Regions from separate parts of the Alkalinema sp. FACHB-956 genome, predicted to be linked through region 1. Evidence: riboswitches for the same ligand, from Rfam matches in the RefSeq annotation. Region 1 holds a riboswitch; the other holds the start of a gene.
What was found. Region 1 has a riboswitch for cobalamin ahead of cobG (precorrin-3B synthase). Riboswitches for the same ligand answer to the same signal wherever they lie in the genome.
Positions count from the first base shown of each region.

Region 2: another riboswitch for cobalamin. It lies ahead of H6G21_RS20065 (HupE/UreJ family protein); the one in region 1 lies ahead of cobG (precorrin-3B synthase).

Region 1 is NZ_JACJRC010000012.1:5,752-15,476, reverse strand. Features, by position in the region: gene H6G21_RS14115 (TIGR02587 family membrane protein) at 1-337, shown strand, start outside; gene H6G21_RS14110 (TIGR02588 family protein) at 436-969, shown strand; gene H6G21_RS14105 (cobalt-precorrin-6A reductase) at 1,081-1,848, shown strand; gene cbiE (precorrin-6y C5,15-methyltransferase (decarboxylating) subunit CbiE) at 1,845-3,089, opposite strand; cobalamin riboswitch at 3,116-3,333, shown strand; gene cobG (precorrin-3B synthase) at 3,396-5,054, shown strand; gene H6G21_RS14090 (precorrin-8X methylmutase) at 5,134-5,784, shown strand; gene H6G21_RS14085 (precorrin-2 C(20)-methyltransferase) at 5,835-6,548, shown strand; gene H6G21_RS14080 (Uma2 family endonuclease) at 6,636-7,325, shown strand; gene cobJ (precorrin-3B C(17)-methyltransferase) at 7,431-8,909, shown strand; gene H6G21_RS14070 (fatty acid desaturase) at 9,228-9,725, opposite strand, start outside.
Region 2 is NZ_JACJRC010000024.1:49,922-59,646, reverse strand. Features, by position in the region: gene H6G21_RS20070 (NF038122 family metalloprotease) at 1-944, opposite strand, end outside; gene H6G21_RS20065 (HupE/UreJ family protein) at 2,135-2,821, opposite strand; cobalamin riboswitch at 2,848-2,992, opposite strand; gene H6G21_RS20060 (filamentous hemagglutinin N-terminal domain-containing protein) at 3,432-6,551, shown strand; gene H6G21_RS20055 (CHAT domain-containing protein) at 6,607-8,874, shown strand; gene H6G21_RS20050 (DUF928 domain-containing protein) at 9,581-9,725, shown strand, end outside.

The sequences.
Region 1 (9,725 bases):
TATTGCACCCACCGATGAGGTCAAAACCTTGGCTGCCAATACTTCTGGGCCTTGGCTTATTTTGACCATCATGGCGTCTTTATTGATTTCCTATGGCATTGTTTTTGAGGCTAACTTTTCCGACCAACAAAAACGACGCAAACAACGGGGCCTCTTCCAAACGCCCTTGAGTGAAACGGTAATGTCCTACTTGGTTTCCCTAGGGGTGGCCTGCGCAATGCTTTGGTTTTTCCAACTCCTTCAATGGGGAGACCCGCCCACTTTATGGGTTAGTTACACGATCGTCCTAGGGCTACCGGCAACGATCGGTGGAGCTGCGGGGCGACTTGCACTATGAGATTAAATCACAGAGATTAAATCACAGAGATCAAGTCATAGAGATCAAATTCCAGAAGTTAAACCGTAGAAGTTAAATCATAGAAGTTAGACCCTAATATGCATTCGCCATCGGAATTAAATCATACGGTAGACGCTAAGGCTAACCAATTAGATGAGCTTGTAGAAGTGCTAAAAAGTGCGCAACCAGATGATCGAAATAGTCATCCCAGCAATGGCGATCGAACCAATGACGATCAATCGGTTCAAACCCAAAAATCACCGATCGAATGGTTGAGTTTTGGAATTTCATTAACCATTATCGGTGCGTTAGTCGGTGCCGTTGGGTTTCTCTGGCTCAAGCCCAATTCCCAAAAGCCCCCGAACCCGATCGTCTCGGTTCACCTGGATAAAACTGAAATGCGGGACGGACAATTCCACGTTCCCTTTGAAGTGACCAATGCAGGGGATCAAACGATTACTCAACTCCAAATGATTGGAGAACTCAAGCGCAAGGGTACGGTGGAAGAAATCGGAACTCAACAGATTGACTTTCTGTCGAGAAGAGAGGTGGAAGAAGGGGTTTTTGTTCTCCCGCAGAAGCCTCAGAAAGAGGAGTTTTCCGTGCGCATCACGAGTTATCAAATCCCCTAATGCATCGATTGAGCAATTTATCGATTGAGCAATTCATCCATCGATCGCGGTGAAATCCTGTCAAAATAGAATACCCGTTCCGAGGGTTCCGTTGAGAGAGGATGGGTTGATATGACTGAGACGAAGCGCTTACTCATTTTGGGTGGAACAGGGGATGCCACTGCATTGGCGGTCAAGGCAGCGGAAATTCCAGGGGTGGAGGTGATTACATCCTTGGCGGGGCGCACCCGTCAGCCGGTGGTGCCCTCTGAAAATACCCGCATTGGCGGATTTGGGGGCGTGGCAGGACTAGTGGCGTATTTACGAGAACAGCAGGTTGATTTACTGATGGATGCGACCCATCCGTTTGCCGATCGCATATCCCTCAATGCTGCTGCTGCTGCTGCCAGGGTCGGTATCCCTCGTTTGCTGCTGCTGCGTCCGGCCTGGGAGCGTACAGCGGGGGATTGCTGGATTGAAGTAGACAGTCATGAATCCGCCGCAAGGGTATTGCCAGAGATTGCCCAGCGTATCTTTTTGACGATCGGTCGGCAGGAACTAGCGGCCTTTGCCCACTTGTGCGATCTCTGGTTTCTGATGCGGATGATTGATCCGCCGCGATCGGATGCCGCAGTGCCACCGGGTCAAGTGCTTTTGGAACGAGGCCCGTTTTCGCTGGCGGAGGAGCGATCGCTACTACAACGCTATGGGATTGGCGCGATCGTGAGCAAAAACAGTGGGGGGGCTGCCACCTATGCCAAAATTATCGCCGCACGCGAGTTAGCCATTCCAGTGGTAATGATCCAACGCCCGATCGCACCGCCTGGAGACATCGTTGCAACGGTAGAAGATGCTTTTGCATGGCTCCAACAGAGGCTCATGCCCTGCGAAAAAATTTAATCCTTCACGACCATCCACTGCGTAATCGGGGCCATGGCCTTCCAGCCCAGGAATTTCCCCACGGGTTCTGCCCGCTGAATGGCAATGCGGGTCAAACTGCCGCCCAACTTGCTCTGCCACTGGAACATCAATTGTTCCCCCTCCACCGTCACCCCATTGGCCACTAAGCGACCGCCGGGGCGCAGCGCCTGCCAGCAGGTTTCCAACAAATCCGGTGCCGTTAATCCCCCCCCGATGAAGATCGCATCCGGTTCTGGTAAGTCGTGGAGGGCTGCTGGAGCCTGTCCGGCAACGATTTTGAGCTGGGGTACGCCCAAAGCATTGGCATTGTGGGCAATGTATTGCAGGCGCGTGGGATGGTGCTCAATGGCGATCGCCCGACACCGCCGATCGCTGCGCAGCCATTCAATGGCGATCGATCCGCAGCCTGCCCCCACATCCCACAGCAGTTGTCCGGGCAAGGGCGCTAGGGTTGCTAGGGTTACGGCGCGCACTTCTCGTTTGGTCAGCTGTCCGTCGTGCTGGTAGGCGCTGTCGGGGAGGCCGGGGGTATGGGGTGAGAGGGGGAGTGGGGAAGTAGGGGGAGTAAGGGAAGTAGGGGGAGTAAGGGGAGTGGGGGCTAGGGTTAGGGCGATCGTGTTGAGGTCGGCGAGATCGAGGGGTTGCCAGCTGGTGGCGGTGTGGGTGGTGATGCGTTCATTGGGGCTGCCCATGCGTTCTAGGACGGTGATTTGACTATTGCCGTAGCCCTGGTGGGTCAACTGTTGGGCGACGGTGGTTGGAGTGGTTTTGTCTGCGCTCAGGATAAGGATGCGGGCACCGGGATACAGGACGGCATTTAAGAGCGCCGGATCGCGTCCACACAAACTTAGGGTTTCGATGTCCGTGAGCGACCAGCCCAGACGGGCACAGGCAAGGCTAAAGGCCGACGGAGCGGGGACGATCGTCATTTCTGCAATGGGAATCTGGCGGAGGAGCGTGACCCCAATGCCGTAGCACAGGGGATCGCCGCTGGCCAGCACACAAACCGCCTGTCCGCGCCGCTGCATGATCTGCTGCACGGAATCAGCGATCGGGGAAGTCCAAAGGAGCTGTTCTTGCCGATCGTCTGGGGGCACCATGGTCAGGTGACGTTCTCCACCGACGATCGTGGTGGCTTGGGCTAGGAGCGATCGTCCCACCGGACTTATTCCCTCCAACCCCTCCTCGCCCATTCCCACCACTGATAGCCACTTTTGCACCCGCTTTGCCTCGCTTTAAGAAAGATTGGAGAATTTCAGTTTTGGGCTGCCTATGTGATAGGCTACCTTAGCTTGATGCTGGGGAAGTCCGGTGAGATTCCGGTACTGTGCCGCAACTGTAATATGATTCTAGATTGGCGATTTTAGATTTTAGATTGGATTTCAAGCCACTCAATCTAAAATTCAAAATTACACGTTCAAGATTAATCGAGTCAGAATGCCAGCCTCAAGCTTGTTCCCCAGGATCTGCTTCTGAAGGAACGCTAACCTGTTGAGTCTCTGCGTTGCACAGAGCAGGAGGATACTATGGCTTGGCTGATTGAACCGAATGTTTGTCCAGGGTTATTCTATGGCACCTCTGCCCAAGATGGATTTTTAATTCGTATTCGTACACCGGGTGGGTTATTGAATCATCAGCAAGGACGCGCGATCGCAACGCTGGCAGAACAAACGCTGGCAGAACAAACGTTGGCAGAACAATGGGGCAGCCACGGGATCCAGGTGACCAATCGAGCCAATGTGCAAATTCGTTCTGTGCAAACCTCCCCGACGGTTGAAGCCCTTGAGACGCTACAGACGCTGGGTCTAGCCGCTCACAATCCCCGCATCGACCATCTCCGGAATGTGATGACTAGCCCCACAGCGGGAATTGATGTCCAGGAATTGATCGATACTCGTCCATTGGTGCGAGCATTGGATGAGGCTATTCAAAGTCATTCAGAACTGGCTGACTTATCTGCTAAGTTCAGCATTGGCATTGACGGGGGCGGTACCGTTGGCATTGGCACCCGATCGAGCATTCCTTGGGAGCATCGTTACAATGAGATTCAGCTTTCGGCGGTTGTAGGAGATGGCAAAGAGGGCCTTGGGGCGTGGAGTGTGGGACATGGGGAATGTCTAGCGATTCCCGATACCCAAGCTAAGCCTATCTGCTTCCGGTTGTCACTGGGGGGAGATAAGCAACTTTGGGAGACTCAGGTTTTGGTTGCACCGGATGACTGTGTTGCAGTTGTCGCTGCGTTGGCAAAAGTGTATCTGGAGTATGTCCAGCAGTCTCCTCGTTTGCCGAAAAAGCCCCGCATGAAACATCTGTTGCAAGACTGGGGTGTGGAGCGCTATCTCCAGCAGGTGAATCACTATCTTCCGCATCCCCTCCAGCCCGCGATCGCTGCGCCATCCCTGTCTCCAACTCAGCCCTATGCGCATTTAGGGATACATCCCCAACGACAATCCGGGTTGTCTTACATCGGCATTCCTCTACGGTTAGGGCAACTCACGGCAACGCAATTGCGCGGCGTGGTGGATCTGTCCGAAACCTTTGGGAGTTGCCAGTTGCGATTGACGCCTTGGCAAACGATGGTGTTGCCGGACATTCCTGATGCACAGGTGGCGGAGGTCGTGCGAGCGCTCTCGGCGTTGGGCTTAGTGATTTCAGAAAACCAAGTGGCTACCGCGATCGTGGCCTGTGCTGGAAAACCCGGCTGTGCTGCTGCCGAAACGCAGACTCAAGCCCACGCGATCGCCTTGGCCAACCACCTCAATCAGAACCTGGTGCTAGAGTCTCCCGTCAATATTCATCTGACAGGGTGTCCAAAGTCCTGCGCCCAGCCCAGTCCGGCTGACATTCTACTGATGGGAACAGGGCTTCCAACCCAGGATGATGGCAATCAGCCAGGGGCCGAGATCGTTGAAGGATATCAGCTCTATATCAACGGTGTAAACAGTCATGGAGGAGGTTCTGCCCAGGATCCCTTGGAGCAAAAAGCGACTCAATATCATCTCTGTGATGTGACTGCATCGGAACTGCCATCAACGATCGAACAACTAATGAAGCTCTATAAACAACACCGAGCAACCCCCCATGAATCATTTGGAGAATTTGTTAGTAAATTTTCAAGGACAAGTCTAATTGACAATTTTAGCCGTGAGGATAGGAACGCTAATCATCAAGAAATAAAACACTAAAGTGATGAAGTAATAAAACACTCAAATTTCTCGATTGCCTCGTTTGGCTACTGACTCTAATCCCTTACTGCCTTTCTCTATGGACTATATTCGTAACGGTGATGACATCTATCGCAAATCGTTTTCTATCATTCGTGCAGAAGCTGATTTGGATCAATTATCCGATGACCTAGCGCATGTTGCTGTGCGGCTGATCCATTCCTGTGGCATGACGGATATTGTGTCAGATCTCGCTGCTTCACCGGATGCAGTCAAAGCCGGACGTGAGGCGCTAGCGGCAGGTGCGCCCATTTTCTGCGACTCACAAATGGTTGCCAATGGCGTTACCCGCAAGCGATTACCCGCTAATAATGAGGTGATTTGTACCCTCAATGATCCGAAAGTGGTCGAGATTGCCAACCGTATCAACAATACACGATCGGCAGCTGCAATTGAACTGTGGCGATCGGCTGGTGGCAATGCTGGGCGATCGCCTCTGGAAAATGCTGTTGTTGCCATTGGCAATGCTCCAACGGCATTGTTTTATCTATTGGAACTGTTAGATGAAGGATTTCCCAAACCTGCGGTCATTCTGGGGTTTCCGGTTGGATTTGTGGGGGCTGCTGAATCAAAAGCAGAACTCGCTGCCAATAGTCGAGGTGTCCCCTTCATCACGTTACACGGTCGGCGGGGGGGAAGTGCGATCGCCGCTGCCGCTATCAATGCCTTAGCAAAGGAGAACGAGCTATGACGACAACTCATCTGGGTAACGAAGTATCGACCATTGAAACGGGTGACTCTATGTCCACAGCCCCCGCCCTCGGCAAACTCTACGGTTTAGGCATCGGCCCCGGCGACCCCGAACTGCTGACGCTGAAAGCTCACCGAATTTTGACCTCCGTTCCTGTGATTGCCTATCCTACCTTGGAGAATGGCAAAGTGTTGGCACGGGCGATCGTGACAGATTTCATTCGTCCCGACCAGATTGAAATTCCCATGCCCTTGCCCTTTAGTGTGGAGCGATCGTCGCAACCCTATTACGACATTGCCGCGGAGAAAATTGCTGAACATTTGAGTGCTGGGCGAGATGTCGCGGTGCTCTGCGAAGGAGAACCGATGTTATACGGCACGTTTATGTATCTCTTTCAGCGGTTGGCGCAGCGATTTCCCACCGAAGTTGTGCCCGGTATTTCATCCACGATGGCCAGTGCCGCCATGCTGGGGGTGCCCATTACGTTCCGCAATGATGTCTTGAGCATTATGCCCGCAACGTTGGATGCAGAGACGTTGCACGATCGCTTGGCCGTCGCTGATGCAGCAGTCATTATTAAATTGGGCAGACATTTTGCCAAAGTCCGCGCCATTCTCGATGACCTTGGATTACTCGATCGGGCCCTCTATATCGAACGCGCCACCCAACCCAACCAGCGCATCGTCGCGATAACCGAGATTGACCCCACCGAAGTTCCCTACTGGTCGCTCATTCTGATTCCCAGCAAAACCCAACCCCAATAAACCTGCTAATAATAGATTACCCACCTATTTCCCACTCCCTACTCTCCCACCCCCCACTCCCCACTCCCCTACTCTCCCACCCCCGTCATGACTTCTACTCCTGCCTTCATCCCCTCTCAATTGCCCCCTCTGGAAAATGGCGATCGCCTAACACGCCTCGAATTTGAACGTCGTTACAACGCCATGCCAGAAGTTAAAAAAGCTGAATTGATTGAAGGCGTGGTTTACATGGCATCTCCATTGCGCTTTAGACCCCATGCTGAACCCCACGGACGTTTAATTACTTGGTTAGGGGTATATCAAGCTGCCACCCCTCAGGTGGAAATGGGAATTGAGCCAACGGTACGGTTAGACATTGATAATGAACCGCAACCGGATGGTGTTTTGCGCATTAGTCAAGCCAGTGGTGGACGCTCAGTGTTAGGGGATGACGGCTACTTGGAAGGCGCACCGGAACTGGTTGCTGAAATTGCTGCTAGCAGTGTCAGCATTGACTTAGGAGATAAGAAACGCGCCTATCGCCGTAATGGCATCCAGGAGTATATTGTCTGGCAGGTATTTGACCAGAAAATCGATTGGTTCATTTTGGAAAATGGGGACTATGTTGCGCTGCAACCGAACCCACAGGGTGTGATTTGCAGCCAGGTTTTTCCGGGATTGTGGTTGGAGGTACCCGCAATGCTACAAGGCAATATGCAACAAGTTTTAGCGACCCTACAGCGGGGAATTCATTCGGAAAACCATACAGCATTCGTTCAAAAAATAATGGAACAATAGATTGCTAACTAATACACTTACTAGCACAATTCCCAGCGTAATTACTAGTCAGATTCTAGTGCAATCATATCTGCAATTACTAGCACAATCAAAAGTCTCAGTAAGATGAATCCACTCGCGATCGTGATTTTGGGAGAAGCCAGCATTCCCGTTGCCCGTCAGATCCAAACTGCAATTCCTGAAGCCGTAATCTACGGTTTAGCCAATCGGACTCAAGCGGTAGACGTGACCTATGAAAACTTTGGTGATACGGTTCGGGAATTGTTTCGATCGGGGACTTCCATCATCGGAATTTGTGCAGCGGGGATTATGATTCGCACGATCGCCCCCCTGCTGACGAATAAATGGCAAGAACCGCCGGTACTGGCGATCGCGGAAGATGGCAGTGCGGTGGTGCCCTTACTGGGTGGCTTGCAAGGCGTGAATTCCCTAGCGCGTCGGATTGCAGATGTTTTGCAAGTCGCGCCTGCCATTACCACCACTGGGGAACTCCGCTTTCAAACGGCACTGCTATCCCCCCCTCCCGGCTACCAGTTGGTGAATCCCGATGATGCCAAAACCTTTATTGCCAATTTACTAGCAGGCGCAACGGTCAAATTGATTGGGACAGCCCCTTGGCTAGAGCAAAGTCGTTTACCGATTGTGCAAGAGATTGGAAATGTCGGGACTGGCAAAAATAAATCAACTCCCCCCTCGCCAATTCTAACTATTCAAATTGTGCCGAAGAATAGCACTGAGCCCATAGAAACCCCCAGTCAAAATTGTTTAGTATACCAGTCTGACCTAGAATCCACCCCCTACTCTCCACCTCCCACCTCCCATCCCCCCCAAGGCAAGCTGACGATCGTCGGTACAGGCCCCGGCTCTTCTGACTGGATGACTCCCGAAGTGAAGGAAATTCTGCAATCTGCGACCGATTGGGTGGGCTACAAAACCTATCTGAATTTGGCAGAACCGTTGCGGCAACCTCACACAATCCGCCATGAATCCGATAATCGGGTAGAACTCGATCGCGCCCGTGCTGCCTTAGATTTAGCGGCTACTGGGCGAACGGTGGCGATCGTGTCATCGGGCGATCCGGGCATTTATGCAATGGCCGCCGCTGTTTTTGAAGTGCTGGAGCGGGAGCTAAAACCCGAGTGGCAGTCGGTTGAAATTCAGGTATGTCCTGGAATTTCGGCGATGCAAGCTGCGGCTGCTCAGGTCGGTGCACCGCTGGGCCATGATTTTTGCACCATTTCCCTTTCCGATATTCTCAAACCTTGGGAGGTGATTGCTCAACGGATTGCCGCCGCTGCCCAAGCGGATTTTGCGATCGCCTTTTACAATCCCGTCTCTCAGCAGCGGACCTGGCAACTCGAAAAAGCAAAAGAGATTTTGTTGCAGTGGCGATCGCCTCAAACACCGATCGTGCTGGCCCGTAATTTGGGCCGACCTGGACAAACGATAACGGTGAAAGCACTGGAACAGTTAGCGATCGAAGATGCCGATATGCGCACTGTAATCTTGATTGGTTCGAGTAAAACTCGCATTGTTCAACAGTGTCAGGGAACACAATGGGTATACACTCCACGACACTATTAAACATGACGCTATTAAACATGACACTCTTGAATCTGAATCAAAAATGTCTTTAAAAATTGAATGATGAATGGTGTGATGGTGCAAGTGTGATTGAGTTTTTGATTGTCATCTTTACGCTCACGATCGCGGCTGCAACTGATTTTCTTCTGGCTCAGCGCACTAAAAATCCCTCAATCCTGGAGAAGACCGAACACCCCCATGGAGTTCGCAATTGACCCATGGCTGGCTGGTTCCAGAAATTGAGGGATGACTTCCCTGCGATTAAATCTCAATTTTCAATGTGTATACCGGATTAATGCTCTGTTTCCCATCCGTTTCTCATCCGTTATTGCGATGGGTTGCTGCATGAGCCATCATCTCAGTTGATTGCCGCCAGGACGAGATCGTCACTAAGCGGTTTGCATCTGCATCCCACAAAAGGTATTGGGCGCAGTCCAGCAAATCGCCTAGGCGAAGTGTCTTCACATCTGTCAGCAAATGACTATTTTCACGATGACAAGCGGCGAGATGGTAATTGGGAATTCTTTCGGAAAGATGATGGATATTGTGATAGCCGATGTCTGCGGTAAACCATCTGAGAATGGCGGGTAAGTCTAGGTAACTGCTGCCCTTAACGGCTCCTAAAACGTAATCCCAGCCTTCTGTTTTATGGGCGTAGCTACCCTCAAAAATATGCTGGACAAAAAAGACCCAGATGAAAATCATCGCCGAGCAACTGAGCGTAATGGAGTAAATGCTCCAAAATAAGCCCGCTCCCCAGAGATGGCTTAGAAAAATCCAGCCCCCAACCACACAAATGTTGTTGAATAGCAGATC
Region 2 (9,725 bases), on a different contig from region 1:
GCGAGATCCCAACCCATCACATCCATGGCGCGCAAATCGATGTTGCTAATATTCATCCGTTGCCCCAGCGAAATTGTTGGAGCCATGATGGCATTCGTCCCACGAGTCCAATGGCTGGCCTGCTGACCATCTCCAGACAAACTGACATTGTCTCCACTGGATAGCTCTTGAATAAAGGTCAGACCATCATCGATCGAAAATCCCTTGCGGCCTCCAATCTGTCCGTAGGACAAATCGGGGAAGAAGCTACTCTTGCTGTAATTAAACCGGAATAGGTCAAGAGGCGTAGCGTTTTGGGTGCGATTAGCAATAATGTTGTTGTAGGTAGTGTGCAACTGCCCTGCTTTGTAGGCGTTATGGGCATTTGTCGTCCAGATGGGATCATCTACTCCACTCACGAATCCCAAGATGTGACCAATTTCGTGCAGAGCGGTGCTCAGGAAATCGACCTGACTGCTTGAGGGCGTTGTACTCCGGGTAAAGTCATAGCTCCATGGCGCACTTGCCCTCAAGAGAATATAGCCATCCAAGGCAGCCCCGTTAGTGGATAACCCTAGAGCTTTGGCATTCGCATTGGTCAAATTCAGGGTACTGATACCGCGTTGGGTACTGAGCTGTTGGGACACTGGCACCCAGTCCGTGGTCATCCAGTCAAAATTCGCTGTTTGATTGCTCCCTGAGGAAAGGTTGAAAAAAGCAGTATAGTCATCGGCGGATCGCCGATCGACTGCCATCGCATTGCGAACACTAGAGTAGGAGGTTTTGGCACTGATTGCAGGTAATGCACCCCCAATCACAGAGGCCGGCAAACTACTGGAAACACCGACATGGATATTGACACTGACGTTATCAGTTAAATACTGTGACCAAATCCTGCCAGCAGTTTCTATACCAATCATTTGCTGCAGGGATGTGCCCGGGTCAAAGGTAAAGTTTAGTTGCATGGGGTATTTTCAGTGCAAATTTCAGCAGGACATGAAAGATAGATACACGCCCCATCAACGGATTGGATCCACGTCAATAGGGTTATTCAAAAATGGGTCGAGACCACATGAGTAGAGGCCATCAGTAGAAGCATCTCAAATAACCTCAAAAAATTAAGTTCTTCGATCGCGCGAGTGGTACACCTAATCTAAATCTAATTCTATTAAACGCTTAAATAATATAAGCATGCCACACCACTCAAAAACAGGAACTTCGCCATCGATCAATATTCATCTTAAAAACCTAGTTTGAAGCCAGTTTCAGCGATTTACCAAGAGAAATATTACACAAGTCAATTATGAAAAGTTGGCTAATAATTAAGCAAAATTCGTAAATCTTTGATGAAGCAACCTTTTCAGACAGGATATCGAGCATTTTTTAACTTGCATACCAGAGAGTGCCAATCACGCTTAAGCCGCTCTTCTCGATTGATATTGTTCTGATTTTCTAGGTTCTACAGGAAATATTTGCTCTTTTTCCCGACTTACTTTGAGAGACCAGATTTATCAAGTGCCAACAACTTGTTTTAACATTTTTTATCCAGAAGCTAAATATATTAGGTTTATAGTTTAATAGTGCTAATCGTAATCAGTGTTTTTACGGTCTTGCTGAACCCCGTTGATCTAACTGACGATGATCTGAAGCGTATGGTCTGAAGCGATCGATATAAAACGATCCTAAAATAAAGAAATCCGTGGCGAAAGCGTTGATTTTACGGAATTAATCTCGCTGAGTAGAACTGACTCAATTGAGCCGACGAGGCCGACGAGGCAGATGCAGACAGTGAAGCCTGAATAGTTGCCTGACATCCGTAGACTGCGATAATAAAATTCTCTAGAGACAATCAAATTCTCTTGCTTGAAATTTTGATCAATGAAGAAAATAAAATTAGAAATGCTGCTGATATGAAACAGTCGATCGACCTCAATTTACAACGATGAATTAAGTCGGAGAAATTATAATTTTGTAAATTTTAACTATGAATCTTGAAGTAGTTTTCTTGAATATCGAAAGAACCATTACTTCGTTAAGATGATTTCAATTAATTTTCAATACAAAATAATAAATAAAAGACTCCTAATTCAGCACAGACGATCAATCTGGTCTGAACTAGGAGCCCAAAAGTATCACTTCGTTGTCTAATGCACGACTAAGCCGCAGCGAATGGGAAGAGAAGACTCATCACTTGTGAAATTAGAAATGCAAGCCCCATTCCTAAGATCACAAAGCCAGCTGAATGGAATTGGACAGCCCCCCCTTCAGGGTTTCGGCCCAGAATCATTACATGGCTGATCCAAAAGGTTGCAATTGAGATCACGAGCTGAATCATCGTGAAGCCAGCTAAATAGGCAAAGAATGGAGTGGTTTCTGCTCCAAAAATGGCTTCTCCGTAGGCATAGCCGTGGAACAATCCTGCGATCGCAGTCAGAACAGCCACAAGCCCTGTATTCGGGGACTTTTTCATGACTAGCAACGCCCCAAAAAGGACGATCGAGCCAGAAACAAAGAGTTCCACCCCAGGTAAATTGAATTGAGTCAGGTGCAGCCCCGTTCCCAGCATCGCGGCCACGACAAAGGCAACAGGCAACCACAGACCTTGCCGCTTAATTGCGGCCAGAAGTCCTACCGCGACGATAAAAGCAAAATGATCAGGGCCAATAATAGGATGGGCAAGGCCCGACATCAACCCTTGGAACCAAGTTGTCGGTAAGTTCCCTCCCATCGCATGGTGCGCTAGGGATGGAGTCGCTTTCAACAGTAAGGCCCCGGTCAAGAGACTGAGAACCGTAAACGATGGGAGCAAGGATCGATTTCTAGAAACTTTCAACTGGGTCATTCTCTTTCTGTACCTCGCAGATCTTGAAAATAGGAATAAACATCGGTGGGCATCCTGGCTCAGAGACGAAACGTCTCATTACAGTTGCGGGACAGCGCTGGACTTGCACCAAGCTTTCCCCGTTACCTCTGGCGGCTGTTCTCCGACAGAACCGACTGAAGCACAATATCATGCTTCCAGGCAGAATTCTTTGGATTTGGGGGGGATCTTAATGAGGCCGTTGGGTCGGTGATCCCCGGACTGTTGAGCAAGGCCATAGCATGTAATCTCTATAGGCAGTGTATTGGATTATTTCTGAAAAATTCATCAAAAATTAAAGGGATTTTGCCCCAAAATATCCGGTTTCAAGCGAAACTACGGGAACAGACAATTGTGTGCTTCCCTGGGTTCTTATTTGCTTGCCTATTGCCCCTTCTTCTCAATCTATGAACCTGACAATAGTTTCTTGGTGGAATGGGTATCCAGTGCCCATTTTGACAAGTCTGTGGCTACTGGTTGGATGGCTACTGGTTAGATCTGTGCCCAATCGCTTCAGCAGGTCTCTGCCTTCCACAATCACAGGTCAAGACGGGGGGAGGATGCCTTCTCTCGTTGATGGAGCGACTTAGCCATGCAGTTCCAATCGAGCCACTTTGGGCTTTTGGCCATCCTAGGACTGCTCAGTGTTGTCAGCAGTCCCCGTGCGATCGCGCAAACCGTTCCGATCGTGCCAGATAATACGCTACCCACCACCACCCAAGTTCAGCAACAGGCAACGACTTTCCAAATTACAGGCGGAACTCAGCGGGGAGGCAACCTTTTCCACAGTTTTGAGCGCTTCTCAGTGCCGAGGGGACAGGTTGCTAATTTCCAAGTTGATCCAACCCTGACTCAAAATATCATTACACGGGTGACGGGCCAACTTCCCTCCCAAATTGATGGCGTTCTCACAGCCAATGGCAATGCCAATCTTTTTTTCCTCAATCCCAACGGCATTACCTTTGGACAGAATGCTCGGTTGGCGATCGGGGGGGCGTTTGTAGCCACCACCGCAAAGGGGTATCAGTTTAGTGATGGAGGGGAATTTAGTGCTACGAATCCTCAAGCTCCCCCCTTACTAGCCATTAATCTGCCCCTGGGACTACAATTTGGCTCCGCTCCTGGCACCATTGTGCAGCAATCTCCTGCCTTAGCCGTTGCACCGGGACAAACGCTAGCCTTAGTGGGCGGAGATGTGCTGGTACGGGGAGGGAACTTGTTCGCGCCCAGTGGACGGGTCGAATTGGGAAGTGTTCAGGCTGCTGGACAAGTTACAATCACCCCTAATTTAAGGGGCTTAGCGCTGAGTTATCCCAATGTTTCCACCTTAGGAAAAATCCAGCTCTTAGACGGAGCCACAATTAATACTTCTGGAAATCCTTCGGGAGCCATTCAGATTCAGGGACAATCGTTCCAGATGGCCAACAATGCTCGAATTCTCTCCTTGAATTTAGGAGCTGTTGCCGGGGGTGATCTGACCATTAACGCCAGGGATACCATTGAAATTCTGGGAACTGGGAATCACGCTCAGACCTTGCAGGCACTTGCCACAGGAACCTTAGATATTACTAAGGCCAATAATATTATTGCTACAATTTCGCTCAATTCTGGAACAACAGGACGAATTATCCTAAATACAGAAAATTTAACTTTGTTAAATGGAGCTTACATTACTAACATTACAGCAGGAGTAGGATTACCAAGTAGCTTAACTATTAATGCGTCAGACATCACATTAGATCAGGGACTGATTTCAAGTCTGACTGCGATTCATAGCCCCAGTGATAGTAGTTCTCTGACCATTAATACCGATCGCTTGACTTTACAGACAAATAGTTTTGTTTCAACAACGACTCTCAATTCAGGGAGCAGTGGCAAGTTAACCATTCATGCGCGCGATCGAGTGGATGTGGTAGGCAGTGATCTCATTCAATTTCCGCTATCAGATGTACCGGGGGTCACGACCAGTATTTCCACAACCGGCTTGGGAGGCGGGAAAGCGGGTGAGCTAGAAATTAACACTGGGCAGTTGACGCTACTCCAAGGGGCCCGGTTGAGTACCAGCAGTACGAACCAATTGGAAGGTGGCAACCTGACTATCAATGCAACCGATAGAATTGTTTTAAATGGAATGTCGCCCGATCGCACGAGTCCCACAACGGTAACGGCTCGCTCTGTGGGAGGGAGAGGGGGAAATATCAATCTCAATAGTCGTCAGCTTTGGGTGACCGATAGTGCGGTAGTCGCTGCTTCTACTTCAGGTCAAGATCGATCGGGCAACATTAGTGTTAACAGTCGAGAGATGGTTGTGGTCTCAGGGTCCGGCGGCGGATTTTTTACGAATACCACGTCCGCAGCGGCCCAGGGAGGCACGATCGCGATTACGACGGATCACTTTCGCGTAACTGACTTTGCCAAATTAGATGCGAGTACTACCGGACAACGGGGCGGAGACATCATCATCAGTAGCCGTATCTTTACGGCCCAGTCAGGGGGGCGTATTCGCACAACCACCTTCGGTCGAGGCCAAGCAGGCGATATCTCCATTGATGCCTCAGAACAGGCTGTCTTTGAAGGGACAGGGCAAATCGCACCAACCCTCCAACTCTTACTAGACGGAGTGACCAAAGGAAATTTGGTGTTTATTCCACCAACAGTGAACCCTCCGAACCCACCTCAAGGCGCTGCCATTCTTGTGCAACGACCGGAGGGAGATCTGCGAATTACTGCCCAACAAATCTTTCAACTCTCAGAACAGCAAACGGGCTTGTTCGCTAGCTCCTATGCCCAAGGCGCAGGGGGCAATCTATCCCTTAAATCCCCCCAAATTGACATTAGCCAAGATGCACTGATCTCCGTCAGCAGTTGGGCATCGGGAAATAGTGGCCAACTGGATGTTACGGCTGATCATCTTAAGGTTCAGGATAGTCTATTGCTCTCTAGTACCACCGCAGGCAATGGAGGGAAATTGGCGATCGCAGCCAACAACTTTACCCTCTCGAACGGGACTCTGATTGCTGTGACCGCCCAAGGCACTGGCGCTACGATCGATCTGAACGTTCAAGACCTGTTGGTGATGCGCCAGGGGAGCCAAATTACGGCTCGCGCCTTCGATAAGGGCAACGGTGGCAACATTAAAGTAGAGGCTGGTTTCATCATTGCCTTACCGGATGAAAATAGCGACATTACCGCAAGAGCCCTGCGAGAACGGGGTGGCAATATCCAAATTACGACCCGAGGCTTGTATGGATTAAGTTTTCAACCCCGCCCGATCCCCTTCAGCGACATTACAGCCAGTTCTGAATTTGGGATTGATGGTATTGTCACGATTAACAGTCCTGAGATTGATCCCAGCAAAAGCGTGAACGAACTCCCTGCGGATCTTCTAGATCTTTCCCATCAAATTGATCCCGTGTGCTCTCAACTGCGACAGGCCAATCGCTTTGTGGTCACCGGTCGCGGTGGATTACCGCCGAGTCCCCAGGAAGTACTCAACATTCCCCCCAGTCACAATCTGTCACCGAGTGGCGATCGCGATTTCACTCCTAACTGGACGGGCAATGGCGCTTTGGATAGTCACCCGATCGAAGCCGATCGATGGCAGTGGAATCCCGATGGCAGTCTCTCCCTACTGGCCAGTCGCCAAGTCATGGGTGTTCCCCCTGTCCATTGCGGCAGACCCACTGAAGCCGCACGGGTACCGTCTTCTTAAGCTTGCACTGGCAGGAATTCCCCCTTTTTATTTGGTAGTAAAGCGGCAGAAAACGATGCATTTTAGATTAATCCCCTGCGGTGTGGTTGGAATGATCTTACTGGCCAGTTCTTTCCAGGCCAGTGCTGCCGTGAATGCGCCATTCCCCACCCAGTCTTTACAGACTGTACCTGCTCCCCCCCATGCCTCCACCCTACAAACCACGATCGCCCAGGTCAACACCCTACAAAGACAAGGGTATTATCGACGCGCCAAACAACTGCTAGAACAAGCCCAAACTCAGCTGGCTAATCAACCGGATTCCTACGACAAGTTGCTGAGCTTACTGCACTTGGGCAATGTCTTGCGGGTGATGGGCGATCGCCAAACCTCCCAGACAGTGCTCGAACAAGCCTTGGCGATCGCCCAACGTCTACCCCACCAGTCCCAGGCCATGGCCTTAGCGAGCTTTCATCTAGCCAACACCCTCGCCGCTCAGCAAAAACGCAGCGATGCCTTGACGCTATACCGAACTGCAAGTCGTGGGGACAGTCCAGTGCGTTTGCCAGCGCTATTACGATCGCTCCGGTTGGTGTTGGAGCAACAACAGTGGGATACAGGCCAGACCTATCTCGCACAAATCCAGGCCGAACTGCCCCAAGCGGATCAATCATCCCTCGGGATTTATGCCCGTTTAGAACTGGCAGATATCCTACATGCTTGGCAATCATCGGCCTGGGTTCCCGCCATCACAGCCCAACGGGCTCCGACAGATCAAGCCCCTTCACTCGTTCATTTGTTAGCAACCGCAATTCAAAAAGCGCGATCGGCCCATGATCTACGGGCGGAATCCATTGGGCTGGGACGACTCAGCGGCTTGTATGAAGCCCAAGGGCAGTGGCACCACGCCCAACAACTGACTGAGAAAGCGTTGGAATTGGCAGAACAGCTGAATGCCCCCGATTTGATCTACCAATGGCAATGGCAGATGGGGCGGATTCGACGGACACAGAACGATCGACGGGAGGCGATCGGTTACTACCGATCGGCCATTCAAAGTTTACAAACCATCCGACAAGATCTAGCCGCGATCGATACCGAGGTGCAATTCTCCTTTCGAGATCAGGTTGAACCCGTCTATCGCGAGTTGGTGGAACTATTGATCGATGCGGCAGAGCAGGATAAAGCCAAAGGTCTAGGTTCTAGCAACCGTGTAGATTGGGCTCAAGAGGAAGACTTCCTCCACGAGGCACAACAGGTCATTGAGTCTCTCCAACTCGCCGAATTGACCGATTACTTCCGGGAAGCTTGCCTCGATTTCAAGGCCACCACCGTCGATAGTGTGGATCCTCAAGCAGCCATTATTTATCCGATTATCCTGTCTAACCGCCTAACCGTCATTGTTTCCATTCCTGGGCAACCGCTACAGCACTACAGTACCGTACTCCCGCAGGCTCACATTGAAGCCACCCTCGATCGCTTCCGACAATCCATGCGATCGACTTCCTTCCGTCAAGAGCGCCTAACGGTTGCTAAAAACCTGCATCAATGGCTGATTCAACCGGCCCTTCGTCATCTTAACCAACACAACATCAAAACCCTCATCTTTGTGCCCGATGGGGCTTTGCGAAATGTACCAATGGCAGCCCTCCATGATGGGAAACAGTACTTAATTGAACAGTTTGGCATTGGAGTCACCCCCACCCTCAAGGTCTTAGCAGCCCCCCCAAGCCCTTCCGATCGTGGACAAGTTTTAGCTGCAGGGCTCAGTCAAGGTGCTCAAAATTACACCCCGCTTCCCGGTGTGCAAGCCGAACTAGAACAAATCCAGCGGATTACCCGTTCCCAAATCCTGTTGGATCAATCCTTTACCAAGCAACAAATTCAGACCTTACTGGAAACCCAACCCATTTCAATTTTGCATTTAGCTAGCCATGGCCAATTCAGTTCTCGATCGGAGGATACCTATCTATTAGCAGTGGATGGCCCGCTCCGGTTAGAAGATTTAGACCGATCCCTGCGCAAGCGAGAACTCAAAAACTTAAGACCCCTCGAGTTGCTCGTGCTCAGCGCCTGTGAAACGGCCCAGGGCGATCGTCGAGCCGTTCTGGGATTAGCGGGGATCGCTGTGAGATCGGGCGCAAGAAGCACCCTCGCCTCCCTCTGGACGGTGAACGATCGATCGACTGCTCAGTTCATGGAACATTTTTACCGAGCCCTACAACAGGCCCACTTGTCTCGGGCAGAAGCCGTTCGCCAAGCCCAGCTAGCGCTACTAAAGCAAGATCTCTACAACCATCCCTACTATTGGGCAGCCTTTACCCTTGTTGGCAATTGGCAATAACTATAATTTTATTCTTCAAATATATTTTTTCAGTAAACTTTCAATGACTTATACGGACAAAATCGGATAGTCGATGTCCTAATTAATACATAGACTGATCCCGTATTTATCTCACTGGGTAAATATTGGCTCACCCATGTTGGCTCACTCGTGTCAGCTCACCTGTGTCAGCTCACACCTTGTGCCCCCTTGTGACCCGTCAATAACCCACAAACAAACTTGTTTACCAATCTCTTTCCGTAAAGACACATTGAGTTTCAGCGGATATGGGGTGTCTGTCAGGGAGATCTATTACTAGGGAGATCGATGACTAAGGTCGGTGATTGAACAAAGGCTAGTGACTTCAACTGCGCTAGTTAACCTAAGTTGAGATTCGGGAAAAGTCAGTATATTCATACCTCACTCCCTAGCCCATCCAATCATGAATCCACTCAAATCATGGGCCCGTCCAATTATGGATGTTCGCCACTAGTGGATCAACGATGGATAACCCCCATCAGCGTGCTGAGATCTGAATTTCCCAATTGCCTGTCAAACGCTTGGCAGCACCGGACCGATAGACAGTCTTGTTCCTAGACCGTCGCAAAAGGTCAATCCAGGGAATCTGCCTTTGTCCAGGTCATGCAATCCCCCTTTCCCCGTCCGCTTGCTCCGGTTCCCACGGAACTGTGGTGAATTCTTCCTGAAATGAATCTGTGCTTTCTTTATGAAGATAAATACAACACCCACTGCCATATTCCGAGTTCTGCTACCATGCTTATTAGCAACAGGAGCGCTAGCCCCCTCCGCGATCGCTCACCCCGAACTCGACTTTACTGACCCGCCTAGTACCCCCACTGGCACCGGCAGCG